DNA from 3 places in the Antrihabitans spumae genome. Region 1 is predicted to be linked to each of the others. Evidence: predicted binding sites of a transcription regulator. Region 1 holds the regulator's gene; each other region holds the start of a gene.
What was found. Region 1 encodes LexA, which represses DNA repair genes until DNA is damaged. Its sites were predicted from a motif close to CGAACANNTGTTCG; they were not measured.
Positions count from the first base shown of each region.

Region 2: a site for LexA is predicted at 3,517-3,530, ahead of ACHIRB_RS16355 (error-prone DNA polymerase). Genes of this name have one in related genera too.
Region 3: a site for LexA is predicted at 1,860-1,873, ahead of ACHIRB_RS10025 (SAV_6107 family HEPN domain-containing protein). Genes of this name have one in related genera too.

Region 1 covers NZ_JBIMSN010000060.1:82,511-88,245, reverse strand. Annotated here, with positions in the region: gene hrpA (ATP-dependent RNA helicase HrpA) at 1-2,339, shown strand, start outside; gene nrdR (transcriptional regulator NrdR) at 2,473-2,937, opposite strand; gene ACHIRB_RS14665 (LysM peptidoglycan-binding domain-containing protein) at 3,168-3,689, opposite strand; gene lexA (transcriptional repressor LexA) at 4,031-4,729, shown strand; gene ACHIRB_RS14655 (acyl-CoA dehydrogenase family protein) at 4,814-5,735, opposite strand, start outside.
Region 2 covers NZ_JBIMSN010000062.1:222,200-227,934, forward strand. Annotated here, with positions in the region: gene ACHIRB_RS16335 (DUF6597 domain-containing transcriptional factor) at 1-674, opposite strand, end outside; gene ACHIRB_RS16340 (YdeI/OmpD-associated family protein) at 698-1,273, shown strand; gene ACHIRB_RS16345 (sucrase ferredoxin) at 1,273-2,184, shown strand; partial or broken gene ACHIRB_RS16350 (SDR family NAD(P)-dependent oxidoreductase) at 2,481-3,389, opposite strand; gene ACHIRB_RS16355 (error-prone DNA polymerase) at 3,558-5,735, shown strand, end outside.
Region 3 covers NZ_JBIMSN010000042.1:14,710-20,444, forward strand. Annotated here, with positions in the region: gene ACHIRB_RS10015 (phytoene desaturase family protein) at 1-1,121, opposite strand, end outside; gene ACHIRB_RS10020 (GNAT family N-acetyltransferase) at 1,118-1,780, opposite strand; gene ACHIRB_RS10025 (SAV_6107 family HEPN domain-containing protein) at 1,973-2,431, shown strand; gene ACHIRB_RS10030 (DUF3040 domain-containing protein) at 2,695-3,132, shown strand; gene ACHIRB_RS10035 (hypothetical protein) at 3,283-3,615, opposite strand; gene mraZ (division/cell wall cluster transcriptional repressor MraZ) at 3,798-4,229, shown strand; gene rsmH (16S rRNA (cytosine(1402)-N(4))-methyltransferase RsmH) at 4,475-5,440, shown strand; gene ftsL (cell division protein FtsL) at 5,437-5,735, shown strand, end outside.

The DNA.
Region 1 (5,735 bases):
TCATCGTCTCCGCGTTGGCAATTCAGGACGTCCGAGAGCGTCCCGCCGACCACCAACAGGCAGCCGACACCGCACATGCACGTTTCGTCGTCGAGAACTCGGACTTCCTTGCCTACGGGAAACTGTGGGAGTACCTGAACGAGCAGCGAAAGACGCTGTCGTCGAATCAGTTCCGCAAGATGTGTCGCAACGAATTCCTGCATTGGCTGCGCATCCGGGAATGGCAGGACCTGCACGGGCAACTCCGCACGATCACCCGAGGACTCGGTTGGGAGCCCAATACCGCTGCGGCTTCCGAGAATTCGATTCACCAGGCCTTGTTGGCCGGCCTGCTGTCGCACATCGGTTTACGTGACGCGGAAACCAGAGACTTCCTCGGTGCTCGCGGCGCCAAGTTCGCAATCTTCCCTGGCTCGTCGCTGTTCAAGAAGCCGCCGCGCTGGGTGATGGCTGCCGAACTCGTCGAAACGTCGCGGCTGTGGGGTCGGATGGCCGGGCGGATCGAGCCCGAGTGGGCGGAAAAGCTTGCGCCGCATCTGATCAAGAAGACCTACTCGGAACCGCACTGGTCGAGCAAGCGTGGGTCGGCGATGGCCTACGAGCGCGTGACGTTGTACGGGATACCACTCGTCACCGGTCGCGCCGTCAACTACGGACCCATAGATCCGGAGACCTCGCGCGAACTCTTCATCAGACACGCACTCGTCGAAGGGGAATGGACGACGAATCACCCCTTCTTCGCGCGAAACCGGGCGCTGCTCGACGATGTCGAAGAACTCGAACATCGGGCGCGTCGGCGCGACATTCTGGTCGACGACGAGGCTCTGTTCGCCTTCTACGACGAGCGGGTCGGCAGCGACGTCGTGTCGGCACGCCACTTCGACACCTGGTGGAAGAAGGCACGGCGCGCGAATCCCGCTCTACTCGACTTCACCATCGCAACCGTCGTCCACGACAACGCCGTTGCCGTCGTCGGCGGTGACTATCCCGACGCGTGGCGACAGGGCGAGATCCAGTTCCCACTGACCTATCAGTTCGAGCCGGGTACAGACGACGACGGCGTCACCGCCCGCATCCCGATAGCCCAACTGGCACACGTGCGAGCTGTCGGGTTCGACTGGTTGGTGCCCGGAATGCGCGAGGAACTTGTCACGGCACTCATCAAGACGTTGCCGAAACAGCTGCGCCGCAACGTCGTTCCCGCACCCGACTTCGCGCGTGCCGCGCTCGCAGCGGTCAAGCCACGCTCCGAACCACTCACCGCAGCCATCGCACGCGAACTGACCCGCCTCGCGTCGACACCGATCTCACCGAACGACTTCGACCTAGCCGCCCTACCCGATCACCTGCGGATGACGTTCACAGCGACGGACCCCTCCGGCAAGGTCGCCGCGAAGAACAAGGACCTCGCCGCGCTGAAGACTGCTCTGGCACCGCAGGTTGCGAAGGCGGTCGCCGCTGCCGCGTCGGGCATCGAACGACCGTCGGCGACGGTGTGGACGTCGGAATCGCTGGGTACGTTGGCTCCGACCGTCACTCGAACCGTCGACGGTCATCAGGTGACCGGCTATCCGGCACTTGTCGCCGAGTCGAACGGAGTCGCGGTCCGTGTGTTGAGCACACCGACCCAGCAACGTGCGGCGATGCGGACCGGGACACGTGAACTTGTCCTGCGAGCAGTACCGACACCGACGAAACAGGTGACGGCGGGGTTGACGCCCACCGAGCGACTTACCCTCAGCCAGAACCCCTACCCGTCGCTCGACGCCTTGCTCGAGGATTGCAGGGCCTGCGCCGCAAACGAACTCATCGACGCCGCAGGTGGTCCGGTTCACACCCCCGCCGAGTTCGACAACCTGGTTGCGCGGGTCCGTCCACAGCTGGGTGGTCGCGTCCGCGAACTGATTCGCGCGGTGCTTCCGGTGCTGGCCCGTGCCCGCGAACTGTCGGCCGCCTTGGACGGACGACGCGGTGAGGTTGCCGACGACGTGACTCAGCAGCGCGACGGACTGGTGTTCGCGGGATTCGTTTCCGAGTTCGGTGGCGAGCGGCTCGCTCACCTGCCGCGCTATCTGCAGGGCGCCATCGTTCGGCTGGAGGCACTTCCCGCGGGAGCGATCCGCGACAGCAACGGGATGGCTGTACTCGACCGCGTGTATGCGAAGTACGACCGACTGCTGGACTCCCTGCCTGAAGAACGTCGCGGCTCAGCGGTTGTCGTCGACATCTCCTGGCTGATCGAGGAGTTGCGGATCAATCTGTTCGCCCAGCGGCTCGGCACACCGTTCCCGATCTCGGAGCAGCGAATAGACAAGGCCATAGCCGCGATTCGGCGCTAGCTAATTGGAGCGAATGTCACATCGGTACCCCTCGGCGGGACGAAGGCCGCATTCGCTCCGCCGATCGTTGGTGTGAGTGTGCAGTTGGCCCCGCTGGACGACGTCAGGGAACCCCTCACGCCGCTGGCCTGCACTATTCGGTCGCCGCACCGAGCCGGTGGGCACGCAACTCTTCGATCTCACGCTCGAAGTCGTCGGCGGAGCTGAATGAGCGATACACCGATGCGAACCGCAGGTAGGCGACCTCGTCGAGGTCTCGCAGGGGTCCGAGGATGGCCAAGCCGACCTGATGGCTGGGGATTTCGGCGGATCCGGACGCGCGGACGGTGTCTTCGACCTGTTGCGCGAGCAGGTTCAGCGAATCGTTGTCGACATCGCGGCCCTGGCAGGCGCGGCGAACGCCCCGCATAAGCTTCTCGCGGCTGAACGGTTCGGTGACACCACTTCGTTTCACGACGGCAAGGACCGCCGTCTCGACGGTTGTGAATCGACGACCGCAGTTGGGGCATGATCGCCGTCGGCGAATCGCGCTCCCCTCTTCTGCCTCGCGGGAGTCGACCACGCGAGAGTCCGGGTGTCGACAGAATGGGCAGTGCATGTCGAATCCTTTTTCGATGCCGACAAGCTCGCACAACTCGATCGCGCTCTGCGACGAACCGATCAGGCCGGATTCGTGCGTGCAATATGCGATCTCGATGCGACCACTCGGCGTGGTGTGACCAACAGACTCCGAGGATACCCGCCGCCCACTCGGCCGGGACATATCGCCCACCACCAGCGGTGACAGCTCGGCTCGCAGTTGCGCCAAGGATTCGAACATGGTCGGTGCTAGGGCGCTACGGGTGCGATCAAAGCCTGACCGGGCGCAACGCCTGCCGACTTCATGTCGTTGAGCCGCAGAATCTGCTCGACGACTTCGGCGACCGGTGCATCGGGTGAGACGCGAGCCGCTACGTCGGACAGGGTCTCGCCCGACTGGACGTGCACGACGGCGGTAGTGCTCGGAACACTCTCGAGACCACCCGTCCTCAGGTTCCACAGACCGAGCAGCCCGACCACCGCGATGGCGGTCAGCAACATCGTGGCTATAACCGTGCCGAACCCGTATTCCTCGCTTCGAACATCCTCGTCGTCGAGGCGCGGTAGCACCCGCAGGCCGACGGAACCGTAATCGAACGAGCCGTTGGCGGGGCCGCGACTGTCGCTCGTCGCCAGCGCGCGCCGACGCGTCCGCACCGGGCGTAGGCCCTCGTCGGCACGCGCAGTGCCGACAGCGGTGTCCGAGCCGACGCCGGCGATGCCACCGAAATGCGCGTCGAGTCCCGCGTATTCGTTCATTGTGATGCTCATCGGATCCTCCGTCTGCGTCGCCAGCGGCATGTGCGCTGGTGTCGTTGGTGGTGCTTTGCTTGTCCTGGGTTGCCGTGCCGTACTGCCGACGTTCGATCACGCGTTCGATGAACGTCTGTTCGAATTTTCTACCATGCCCCACCGACAAAGTCTCTAGTTTTCGCGACACGTGTCGAACAGGTGTTTGAAACGCAACGTAGATGCGGCTACATTCAGGTTCGAACAGAAGCAGTTCCGAACGCACCGAAGACCGCACAGCAACATTGCGCCGGACCCGTTTCCCGCAACACCCCAACCTGAGCAATCCAGAGAAGGACGGTCACGATGAAAGACGGTCGGCAATGAAGGACGACGGCAGCCAAGAAGGCGCGGCGACTCCAGACATCGCCGCCGGACTCACCGATCGGCAGCGCAAGGTCCTCGAGGTCATCCGCGCCTCGGTGACCGAGCGGGGCTATCCGCCGAGCATCCGTGAGATCGGCGACGCCGTCGGCCTCACCTCGACGTCGTCGGTCGCGCATCAGCTACGCACGCTCGAACGCAAAGGCTTCTTGCGGCGCGATCCCAACAGGCCACGCGCGGTCGACGTGCGCGGCCTCGACGAGGCGATGAGCGATGCTGGCGAGCCGATGCTGGACGACGCAGCGGAGCAGCTGAATCTGCCGACCCCGACCTTCGTTCCCGTGTTGGGACGGATCGCCGCGGGTGGCCCGATCCTCGCCGAGCAGGCGGTCGAAGACATCTTCCCGCTGCCACGCGAACTGGTCGGCGAAGGATCGCTGTTCCTGCTGAAGGTGGTCGGCGAGTCCATGATCGACGCAGCGATCTGCGACGGCGACTGGGTAGTCGTGCGGCAGCAGAACGTGGCGGACAACGGCGATATCGTCGCCGCGATGATCGACGGCGAAGCGACGGTCAAGACGTTCAAGCGGACCGGCAAGGAAGTGTGGCTGCTCCCCCACAATCCGCTGTTCGAACCGATCCCCGGAAACAACGCCGCTGTGCTCGGCAAGGTCGTCACGGTCATCCGAAAGATCTGACAGCGTACACAGATTCGGGTCGGTGGGCCCGCAAGCGAGTGCCACAAAGAGATCCCACACCGACCCGAATCGGTACGCCGTCGGTCAGCCGACGTTCAGGCTGCGCCCGATGATCTCCTTCATGATCTCGGTCGTTCCGCCGTAGATCGTCTGAACACGAGCGTCCAAGTACGCCTTGGCAATCGGATACTCGCGCATGTAGCCGTAGCCGCCGTGTAGTTGCACGCAGCGGTCGATCACATCGATCTGCGCCTCGGTGCTTCGCATCTTCGCCATCGCGGCCTCGGCGACGGTGAGCTTGTCCTCGTTGAGCAGTTCGATGCATTTGTCGACGAACACACGAACGAAGGCTGTCTCGGTCGCGAGTTGGGCCAATTCGAACCGAGTGTTCTGGAACGAGCCGATGGGCTTGCCGAAGGCCTTGCGATCTCGGCAGTACTGCAGGGTCATCTCGAGCGCACCCTCCATTGCGCCCGCAGCCATCACCGCGATCGACAACCGCTCCTGCGGCAGGTTCTGCATCAGGTGGACGAACCCCATCCCCTCCTGGCCGAGCAGATTCGCGCCGGGGACACGGACGTTGTCGAAGTTCAGTTCGGCGGTGTCCTGGGCGGGCAAGCCGATCTTGTCGAGGTGTCTGCCTCGCTCGAAGCCCTCCATGCCACGTTCGACGACCAGCAGGCTGAAGCCTTTCGAGCCCGCGTCGGGATCGGTCCGGGCGACGACGATGATCAGGTCGGAGTTGATGCCGTTGGTGATGAAGGTCTTCGCGCCGTTGAGGATCCAGTCGTCGCCGTCGCGGACAGCGCGGGTCTTGATGCCCTGCAGGTCGCTGCCGGTGCCGGGTTCGGTCATCGCGATCGCGCCGATCAACTCACCTGAGGCGTAGGCGGGGTACCAGCGCTGCTTCTGCTCGTCGGTGGCGAGGTCGAGGAAATACGGCGCGACGACGTCGTTGTGCAGCGAGAACCCGAGGCCGGTGAACCCTCGACGGTGATTCTCTTCG
Region 2 (5,735 bases), on a different contig from region 1:
CGGCGGCGCTGGATCACCCATTTCGGAGCGACGCCGACGTAGTCGATGAACAGCCGTTGCAGTGTGCGAGCACTGGTGCCTGCGAGCGCCGCGACCTGGTCGACACGATGGATGCTCGTGTCTGTCTCGATTCTCGACACGATCGCATCGACCTCGTCGACCATTGGATCCGGTTCCGGCGCAATCAGTTCCAGATAGTCTTCGACTCCTTTCACCATCGCCTCGCGCTCCTCTTCGGCAAGGGCCCGTGCGGCGACGGGGGCGTCATCGTGCGGCCAGAGTTCGCCTGCTGGAACAACTTTGCCTTCCAGAGCCCCGACGCTCGACCCGAGTAGTGGACGAAAACCGCCGGCGCGGAACGCAACTCCGATCACCTGACCCGAAGTGGTGAACGTCCGATAGAACGGCTCGCGGCTCACCCCCTGTACGCGGAGCCGACCGGCTTCGGCAGCGAGGTGAATTTTGGGTTGCGGCAGCACCTGTTGCCGGTGCACATCGGAGATCGTCCAGCGAACGATCCAGAGGTAGTCGACGAACGGGGCGAGCGACTCCCTCGGATGGTGGCGGGTCAGATCGAGCAGCGGCGCGGCAAGATCGGGTCGCAGGATGGCGCTGGGTTCGCCACGTGGATCAGCACCTGACACCTCTGCATTGGACACATCGTCACGAGCCATTTCGCAGATTCTAGAGTGGAGCCATGACACAACCGGAGAAGACGATCGAGTTCTTCACCGACCAGGCTGCCTTTCGGGATTGGCTGGCGCGCAATCACACCCTGCAGAAGGGGATCTGGATCAAGTTCGCCAAGAAGGGCACCGGGTACGCGTCGTTGAACTACGACGGTGCTCTCGATGTCGCATTGTGTTTCGGCTGGATCGACGGCCAGGTCAAACGGATCGACGACGAGTTCTACATGCAGAGTTTCACTCCTCGCCGGGCTCGCAGTCCTTGGTCGAAACGCAACTGCGGCAAGGTCGAGGAATTGCTCGCACAGGGGCTGATGCAACCGCCGGGGCAGGCAGAGATCGATCGCGCGAAGGCAGACGGCCGCTGGGACCGCGCCTACGAGGGTCAGGCTGCTGCGGAGCTACCGAAGGACTTCCTCGACGAGCTTGCGAAAAACCCTGCCGCACAGGATTTTTTCGACACCCTGAACAAGCAGAACCAGTACGCGGTGCACTTTCGTCTGCACGATGCGACCGTCCCAGCCACGCGCGCCCGCAGAATTGCGAAGTACGTGGAGATGTTCGCCAACGGCGAGAAGTTTCACTAGTGACTGCCGAAACCACGGGCGCGGATGCTGTTGCGGCACTGACCTGTTCGGCCGCATCTGCCATCGACGAACCACTTCCCGGAACCGCTGCCACCGTCACGACGTGGTTGTGTGTCGAGCAGCCGGGAGCGTGGGGTCGCGATGTGCTCGGTGACGCTGTTCTCGGCACCGAGTTGTCGGCCGAACTGGCTCGCAGGACCGCCGCGGCGGGCGTGCGACTGATGCTGATCCGCAGACCTGGCAGAGCGGTGCATCGCGACACCCGAACCGTGCTGCTCGTCAACTCCGACCCGAAGAATGCCTGGTGTGAACAACTGGAGATCGCCGACCTCGACGAACTCCTGAACCTGGACCTGGCAACTCTGAGCGGGCCTGCACCCGGGATCGGAACGGCAGTCGCGAACCCGATCGTCCTCGTCTGCGCGCATGCCAAGCGCGATCAGTGTTGCGCGCTGTACGGCCGCCCGATCGCAGCACAACTCGGCAAGCTGTATCCGGATGCGGTGTGGGAGTGCTCGCACACCGGAGGGCATCGCTTCGCGCCGTCGATGATCATGTTGCCGACCGGCTACACCTACGGTCGACTCGATACCGCTGCAAGCGCGGCCGTTGTTGCCGCAGCCTTCGACGGGGTCGTCGCGATCGACGGCCTTCGAGGTCGAAGTGTCTACTCGCCCGCCGCGCAGGCTGCCGAAATTGCGGTACGGCAACGCATCGAGGCAGGTCCGGCGGAGCTCTCGGTGCTAGAGGCGGACGGGACGATCATCGTCTCGCACATCGACGGTCGTAGTTGGCGAGTAGACACGGCATCCCGAACCCTGCCAGCTCGACCCGCAAGTTGCGGCGCGGCGCCTAAGCCTGTGGAGGCGGTTTCGGTGGTTTCGTTGACCGAGCTACAAGCTCGTCGGTAGCGGTCCAGGTTTCGATACGTGCGTAATGGGCCTGAGCGCCCAAGATTCACCGCAAATGACGGAAAACCGCCATATCGACGAATAGTGGGCGCGTAGGCCCATCGCATCGGGGGAATTCGGCCTGCCCTGACCTAGCGCTGCCGGTCGCGAAAGAAAGTTGAAAAAGGTTGTAACGCTTTCACTGGGTCGGCCGAATACATAGATAGCCTCGCCGGCAGACCCCCGACCCGCCGGCGGGGCTTCCTAATGCCCGGACCCTTTTCTTGCGTGGTCCCAGCTTGGAAAGCTCTTGTCGCTTATGTTCCAGGCATAAGTCGAATCAGTCGCCGAGCCCCTTTTGCCGCGAGCCTGCTGGATCGAGTCGAGTTCGTCCGCCGTACGTGCGGCTTGGCCTCGGTGTCCTTTGCCTCCACGACCAGACCTTTCGCCGCGGGGGAGTCGGGGTAGCGCCGATAGAACTGGTGCATCGCGCGCTCTTTGAGCCGCGGGGTGATGAGCGAGCCGATCTGAGCCAGAGTGCCGAACGGAACATCGATGCGCTTGGGTTTGCTGACCAGCGCCCGGACGACAGTTGCGGCCGCCCACTCGATGCTCGCCGGTGGTACCGCGTTGCGGGATCCGCTCGGCGCGATCATCGGCGTATCGACGAGCGGCATGTGGATCGTCGTGAAGGTGATCCTGTCGGCAAGGGTTTCGGATGCGGTGATCTCGGTGAACATGTCGAGCGCGGCTTTGCTGGACAGGTATGCCGCAAAGCGTGGCGTGCTGAACTGCACACCCGCGCTGCTGATGTTGACGATGTGCCCGGATTTCCGTTCGCGCATGTGGGGTAGCAGCGCAAGGACCATGCGCACAGCGCCGAAGTAGTTGACTGCCATCGTGCGTTCGAAGTCGTGCAGGCGATCGGTCGAGCGGTAGACGGATCGTCGGATCGAGCGACCCGCGTTGTTGACGAGCATGTCGACGTGGCCGTGCTCGCTGAGAATGGCGGCAACGGTGGTGTCGACCGCGTCGGAATCGGTGACATCGCAGCGGTAGGCGAATGCGCGCCCGCCGTTTGCCTCGATCTCGGATACGACGACGTCGAGTTCTTCTGCTCGGCGTGCAAGGAGGAAGACGGTTGCGCCCTCTGCGGCGACGGCCGCGGCAGAGGCTCTGCCGATGCCCGATGAGGCTCCTGTGATGATGACGTGCCGGTCGGCCAGTGCTGACATGTGGAGGCTCCTAGGATCGGCGCGGGTCGACGGTGACCCGAACTTACTCAACAGTAAGTTCCGATCCCGCAGTCGTCAATGGTCCAGTCCGACGCGGCGATGCAGACTTGTCGGTGGTCGAATGTACGTTCGAGGAATGTTCTTCGAAACGATCAGCTGATGGGCTGGAATCACGGATCGGGCTGGAACTCCGGTCCACCGACCTGGTCGGAGCTGGAACGAGTGCTGTCCGGCAGGCCAGGCAGGACCAACCCGGAGGCGATGTATCCGGGTGACGGCGGCGACAGTCCGGCGTGGTCGCGCAAGCGCGGCGAGTATCAGGCGGCACCGATCGATTCGATCGACGGACCGGTGGTGCCGTACGCGGAGCTGCACGCACATTCGGCGTACAGCTTCCTCGACGGTGCCAGCCATCCCGAGGAACTCGTCGAGGAAGCCGTTCGACTCGGTCTGGAAGCTATCGCGATCACCGATCACGACGGCTTCTACGGGGTCGTCCGGTTTGCCGAAGCGGCCAAAGAGCTGAATATGAAGACGGTGTTCGGATCCGAACTGTCGTTGGATACCACCGACGCCCGTACCGGTTCGCCGGATCCCAACGGCACACACCTGCTTGTGCTCGCCCGCGGCCAAGAAGGCTATCGACGCCTCTCTCGTGCAATCGCAACCGCACATCTGGCGGGTGGCGAGAAAGGGAAGTTGCATTACGACTACGACGCGCTGACGGAGGCGGCCGGTGGGCACTGGCAGATCTTGACCGGCTGCCGAAAAGGTCACGTCCGCAAGGCTTTGACGCAAGGAGGAGCCGAAGCGGCAGGCGCGGCGCTTTTCGATCTGGTGGAACGGTTCGGCAAGGATCGAGTGGTCGTCGAATTGACCCATCACGGCATACCTGAGGACGACGAACGCAATGCCGTTCTCGCAACCATTGCCAGGCAACAGCAGCTGCAGGTGATCGCAACGACGGGAGCGCATTTCGCCGCGCCACGCAGTCGCAGGCTTGCCATGGCGATGGCCGCGGTGCGGGCGAGGCAGAGCTTGGACGAGGCAGCCGGCTGGCTTGCGCCGACCGGTGGCGCGCATCTGCGATCCGGTGCCGAGATGGCCAGGCTGCTGCATGCCCATCCCGAAGCGGTCGGCAATGCGGCAGACCTCGGACGTGAGTGTGCATTCGACCTGAAGTTGATCGCCCCGCAGCTGCCACCGTTCGATGTCCCCGCTGGCCATACCGAAAACAGTTGGCTACGCGAATTGGCGATGACGGGTGCCCGAAGGCGCTACGGCACCCCGGAGCGACAACCGAAGGCGTATCGGCAGATCGAGCACGAGCTGAAGATCATCGGCGAGCTGAAGTTCCCCGGTTACTTCCTTGTCGTGCACGACATCGTGTCGTTCTGCAAGAACAACGACATCCTTTGTCAGGGGCGAGGTTCCGCCGCCAACTCGGCCGTCTGCTACGCCATCGGGATCACCAATGTCGATCCGGTCAACAACGAACTGCTCTTCGAGCGGTTTCTTTCGCAGGAGCGAGACGGTCCGCCGGACATCGATGTCGACATCGAATCGGACCGGCGGGAAGAGGCAATTCAGCACGTCTACAACAAGTACGGCCGCGCGTATGCGGCACAGGTAGCCAATGTGATCACCTATCGAGGTAAGTCGTCGGTTCGGGATATTGCTCGCGCGCTTGGTTTTTCGCAAGGCCAGCAGGACGCGTGGAGCAAACAGGTGAACCGCTGGAGTGGCATAGGCAAGGAGGTCGACACGGATATCCCTGCCGCGGTCCTCGAACTGGCGGAGCAGATCGAAGGATTTCCCCGACATCTCGGCATCCACTCCGGCGGGATGGTGATCTGTGACCGTCCGATTGCAGACGTCTGCCCGGTCGAATGGGCGCGGATGGAGAACCGAAGTGTTCTGCAGTGGGACAAAGACGACTGTGCCGCAGTGGGATTGGTCAAATTCGACATGCTCGGCCTCGGCATGCTCTCGGCGTTGCACTACATGATCGACCTTGTCGCCGAGTTCAAGGACATCGAGGTGGATCTCGCCAGGCTCGACCTCACCGAAGCAGCCGTGTACGAAATGCTGCAGCGTGCCGACTCGGTCGGTGTGTTCCAGGTCGAATCCCGCGCACAGATGGCGACCCTGCCCCGGCTCAAGCCGCGAACGTTCTACGACCTCGTCGTCGAGGTGGCGCTGATTCGGCCAGGGCCGATCCAGGGTGGCTCGGTGCACCCGTACATCCGCAGGCACAACGGTCTGGAACCGGTGACCTACGACCACCCTGCGCTGAAGAACTCGCTCGAACGAACGAAAGGGGTTCCGCTCTTCCAG
Region 3 (5,735 bases), on a different contig from region 1:
AAGCTCATCGCCAGAACAGCTGGGCGAGGGGGTAATTCCCCTGCCAGGGTGGCGCCGTGTGCGAGGTGCAACTGACTTCGGTCGGCGACGAGGAGCCCTAGGCCCGACGTCGATTCCGCGACGGAGTCGGCGCCGGAGTAGCGAGGGAGCGCATTTGTTGCCAGTCGAACGACCATGCCGATCCCCGGCCCGACGCGGATACGTCTGCGCCAACTGTCGAGAACCGTCGGGTCGTGGCCGCCGCGTTCGAGCAGGTCGAGGGTCGTCGAGATGTGACACCCCGCGACCACACGACGGGCGTGAACGGAACGTCCGTTCGCGGTCTCGGCGTGCCAACCGTCGCGAGCGTGGCGCAGTGCGACGACGGCGTCACCGCCGACGATGGTGCCGCCGTCCGACTGCAGCTTCGCCGCAAGTGCCTCGGTCAGTGCGCCGCTGCCACCGACCGCCCTTCCTGGCGGCAGTGTGTGCATCAGAGCCGTGAACCCGACCATCGGTGCCGTACCCGGCTCCGACATCGGCGGTCCGGACTGGGCGCCGAACCAGGCGAGTGCGGCTTTGAGTCGCTCGCTGCGAAAAGTAGCGTCCAGCAACGCATTTCCCGAGGTGAGAAACTGGCGGGAGAGTTCGCTCGGGCTCGGTCCGACGTCGAGTCCCCAGAACGAGCGCAGTAGTTTCGGGCCGGTCGGCGGTCCGCCGAATGCGCGCATCACCCGAGCGCTTCGTGGTGCCCAGTCGGCGGTGAAGCTGCGGTAGTTCTCGGCATCGCTCGTTCCGCAGGCGGCACGGATCGATTCGCAGGTGCGGTCGAGGTCGCGGTGGAAGACGATCGGGGGAGCGCCGTCGACACCGGCAGGCGCGAAGGCCCATGGATCGCAATCGACGTAGCGCAGGCCGTGTGCGTCCAGGTCGAGCTCGTCGAGGATGCCGGTGTGCCGGATCATGATGTGCGCCGACGAGCCCCGATCGACGCGGTGTCCAGGAAAGCGTTCCACCGTCGATACGGCGCCGCCGAAGACGGTGTCGCGTTCGAGCACCTCGACGGACCAACCTGCTTCGGCCAGATAACACGCGGCGACGAGAGCGTTGTGTCCCGAGCCGACGACGACGACATCGATCACAACGGCGGTGCCGGATCGGTCGTCAGTGGCGTCCGCAGCGTGCGCGCAGCCAGGTGCAACGGCAGCGGCCTGCCGAGCACAGCGAACGGCCTGCTGTCGCCGGTGAAGGTGAACTGCCTGACGACGTCGGTGAAGCCGAGTCTGCGGTACAGCCGCCAGGCGCGGTTGCTCTCGCCGTCGACCTCCGGAGTGGAGAGCAATGCCGTTCGTTCGGTGCGGTCGTCGAGGAGTCGTCGCAACATGGCCTCGCCGAGACCGTGTCCCTGCGCGGCGGGGTGGACGTGCAGTTCGGTGAGTTCGAAATAACTCGACAGCATCGCGAGAGTGGCTTCTTCCGTCCAGCCGAATCGGCGCATGCCGTCGTGGACCTGTTGATGCCACCACTGATGCGGTGCGCCGCGGTAGCCGTACGCAACGGCGACCAGTGGTGAGTCTCGATTCGCATGCGAGTTCGGGTCGGCGAGTATTGCACCGACAGCACGCCACCCCGGCCGCGAAATATGTTCGGCCCACATCGGTGCGCGATGGTGCTCGGTTCCGCGTGGGTACTCCATGGCTGCGACGTAGATCGCCAAGGCTTCGCGCAGTCTGGCTCGCACGTCGGCTGCGGACAGATCGACGACGACGGGAGTGTCCGCTGGGTTGATGGCGGGGTCGATCTCCACTGCCCTCACCCTTTTCTGTCGGCGACTTGTCGATTGGCGAACTTGTCGGTGGGTCGATCTATATTCAAACCGTCGAATGAATGTTCGACGCCGTTGATCCGGCGAATGCCCGTGGGAAGCGGGTTTCGCCGGATCGACGGGCGAACGGTTCTTAATCGTCCGGCCGATAGCGAGGAGGTCATTGACATGGCTGGTCAGATTGCTCGGACCAAGCTAACTCACGGTCCCGGGAACACGCGAGGTCCGCGGGTCCTGCTGGAGCGTGCTGATCGCCTGTTGATGGACGCAGTCGGCGAAGACGATCCGAGAGAGCGCTTCCAGGTTGCCTATCTCGCTGCGCTTCGCGGTGCTGCTGCGCTGCTCGCCGGCAGCGCGCCGGCCAAGCCGACCCGCGAGCGGTCGCGCAGCGCCTGGGTCCTGATGGCTCGTGCAGCCCCGGAGTTCGTGATGTGGGCCGATTACTTTGCCGATCACTCCGCGACGAGGGCTGCGTTGGAAGCAGGTCTCTCGCGTGAGGTCACAGTTGCCGAGGCGGACGACTTCTACACCCGCGTCGGCGCCTTTTTGCACGACGTCGAGGACGCGGTCGGCGACGGAGGACGGCTACGCCCGGCACCGGACTGGGACACCGAAGTTTCTGCTTGATCAGATTCTTGGGATGTTTCGGGGTCGTGACGAGCCGATGAAGGCCGCTCGACGTGCTGATAACGGGTTTGCGCCGGCTTCGGAGAGGGTGTCCGAATTGGATACCTGCCGGTCTGGTGCGTCAATTCTTGACATGTCGTTTGCCGAGTAGGTGGTCCCACGTAGATTCACCTCGTATCATGGTGAACAGGTAGCCGCGAAAGTCGGCTATTCGTCGTCTTTGCACACAGACGTCGACAGTTTCTAGTGCCGGGGGAGGTACCGTGCCACTCTCCGAGCACGAGCAGCGCATGCTCGATCAGATCGAGAGCGCGCTCTATGCTGAGGATCCCAAGTTTGCGTCGACCGTGAAAGCTGGTCGGATGCGAGCGGCGACAAGTCGCCGTCGTCTGCAAGCAATCGCTCTGTTCGCCCTAGGTCTCGTACTACTCGTCACTGGCGTAGCTCTGCCGATTTTGCGGCCGGGCAACTTCCCGATCATCAGCCTGGTTGGTTTCCTGGTGATGTTCGGAGCAGGAGTGTTGCTTCTGCTCGGTGGATCGGGCAAGGCCCAACCGAACGGCGGTTCCGATACGTCTACCGGCACCGGGGGAGGCGGATCCAAACCCTCCGGTCCTGGCAAGGCGCGAGGGTCTCGCAAATCCGGTGGCTTCGCGTCCCGGATGGAAGACCGTTTCCGCCGCAGATTCGAACAAGAGTAGGAATCGGACCTTCGGGTCCACCTCTCTGCCATAGCAACGCATAACGGCGTCGTACCGAAAGGTGCGGCGCCTTTTGTGCGTCGGGTTCACGTCAGCTGCACGGTGGCGTCAGGGGTCCTTCGACCCCGGCCAGCGGAGGGAGAGGACCCCTCACGCCGTCGGCCGGCGGAAATTGCGGAGCGGATGTGGCATCGGTCCCGCATAGGGGCACCAATGTGCCATTCGCTCCGCGGTGGCGGTGGCGGTGGCGGTGGCGGTGGTCGTGGCGGTGGCGGCGGCCGGTGCCGGTGGCGTCAGGGGTCCTTCGACCCTGGCCGACGGCGTGAGGGGCACCCTCGCCCCGTCCGCGGCACCGATTTCACGGCCTGCCCCCACTTTGCCCCACCCGCTCCTCCACTTCGCCCCACCGGGCGCATCGAGCACCACTAATCCCACCCGAACGCTGTTTTCGGCCGCCTCGGGCCCGATATCTGCCTGTCCCACGGCTCCATGTGACGCGCTGACACCAACGAGCAAATTCCGAAGTTACCTGGGCTTATGCCGACTGAACTGCATGTTTGTGGCCGCGCCCAAGAAGAAACTCTCTAGTGGTCATTGAATGTGGGGGAAAGTGGGGTAATGTGGTGCTCAGCGGAGAGCCGTGGTGATCCAGTGGGAGGTGTCGAGTGTTTCTCGGTACCTACACGCCAAAGCTCGACGACAAGGGGCGGCTTACGTTGCCCGCAAAGTTCCGTGACGAGTTGGCAGGAGGGTTGATGGTGACAAAAGGGCAAGATCACAGCCTCGCCGTCTACCCGCGCGACAAGTTCATGGAACTCGCAAAGCGAGCCTCGGCAGCACCTCGTAGCGATCCGGATGCTCGCGCGTTCGTTCGCAACCTGGCATCGGGAACAGATGAGCAGCATCCCGACGCGCAAGGTCGGATCACGTTGTCGTCTGCTCACCGGACCTACGCAGGCCTGACGAAGGACTGTGTTGTCTCGGGTTCGTTCGACTTCCTCGAGATCTGGGACAAAGCAGCGTGGGAGGAATACACCGCGCGCAGCGAAGAGAACTACTCGCAAGGAATCCACGAGTCGCTCGGCGGGATCCTGTAGCCCGCCTACGACCCGAAGGCGAGTGCCGCGAGGCCTCTGCCCGACCGGGACCCTGACGCACTTCCCCAGCGCCAGGTTCCCCAATCGGACAGGGACCCCGAAGCATTCGCCCCCCAACGTAGCGGCCGACAGTCAGCGTGCACGACCCGGAGGACAAGGTGGACCGCGACGTGGAGGGGGACGAGAATGCGGGTAGCCCGACCGAATCCGACACAGCCGGCGATGCATCCCGCAACACGCGGCACATCCCGGTACTCCTGCACCGCGCGGACGACCTTCTCGGACCGGCGTTGCGCGTCGACGGTATAGATGTCGACGGAGCCGTTCTGATCGACGCCACCCTCGGCCTCGGCGGACATTCGGAACATTTTCTCCGTAGCTATCCCAAACTGCGCCTCGTCGGGCTCGATCGCGATCCAGCAGCGCTCGACTTGGCTGCCGCTCGACTGGCTCCCTTTCGGGATCGAATCACGTTGGTGCACAGCACCTATGACGGTATCGTCGACGCTTTGGACCAGGCGGGTCTCCCGCCGACCGAGTCGGTCAGTGCGATTCTCTTCGATCTCGGTGTCTCGTCGATGCAACTCGACGAGGCCGACCGTGGCTTCGCGTACTCGATAGACGCTCCGCTCGACATGCGGATGGACCCGACGACCGGACAAACTGCCGCCGACATCCTCAACACCTACGGTCACGGCGACCTGGCACGGGTACTCAAGACCTACGGCGAGGAACGTTTCGCAGGCCGCATCGCCTCGGAGGTGCTGCGCCGCCGCAAGGAGACGCCGTTCACCACGAGTGCGGCGCTCGTCGAACTGCTATACGACGCGATTCCAGCCGCGACCCGTCGCACGGGTGGTCACCCTGCCAAGCGCACTTTTCAAGCTCTGCGCGTCGAGGTGAACGGCGAACTCGATTCGTTGCAGGCAGCGATACCCGCAGCCCTCGATTCGCTGAGGGTCGGCGGTCGAGTCGTTTTCATGTCCTACCAATCACTGGAGGACCGCGTGGTCAAACAGGCCCTTGCGCCACGGGTCGTCTCACGAACACCCGCCGGTCTGCCGGTCGAACTGCCAGGTATGGGACCCGAATTCGCACTGCTGACCCGCGGCGCGGAACGGGCAACCGAACAAGAAATAGACGAAAACCCGAGATCGGCTCCGGTGCGCATGCGTGCTGCGGAACGGATTGCCAGGAGGTCGGCGGCATGAGCGTTGGAACTGCAGCTAGAGGGACCGATTCTCGAAAAGCGAAGTCTCGAAGCACGAAGTCGCGGGACGAGGCAACAGGCGTGGATCGCAAAGGTCTTGCGAAGCAGGACAAGTCGGGCTCCGGCGTGCTGGCGAAGCGCGGCGGCGGCAAGAAGGCCGACGCTTCGGGCGGTCGGTCGAGTGCTGCCTCCCGCGCATACGAACGCCGCCAGCAGCGCGCCGTCGCCGTACTCGGTGACGACGTGGCAACCGGCGTGCTCCCCAAGCGATCGAACGCGTTCGCGGCGCGAATTCC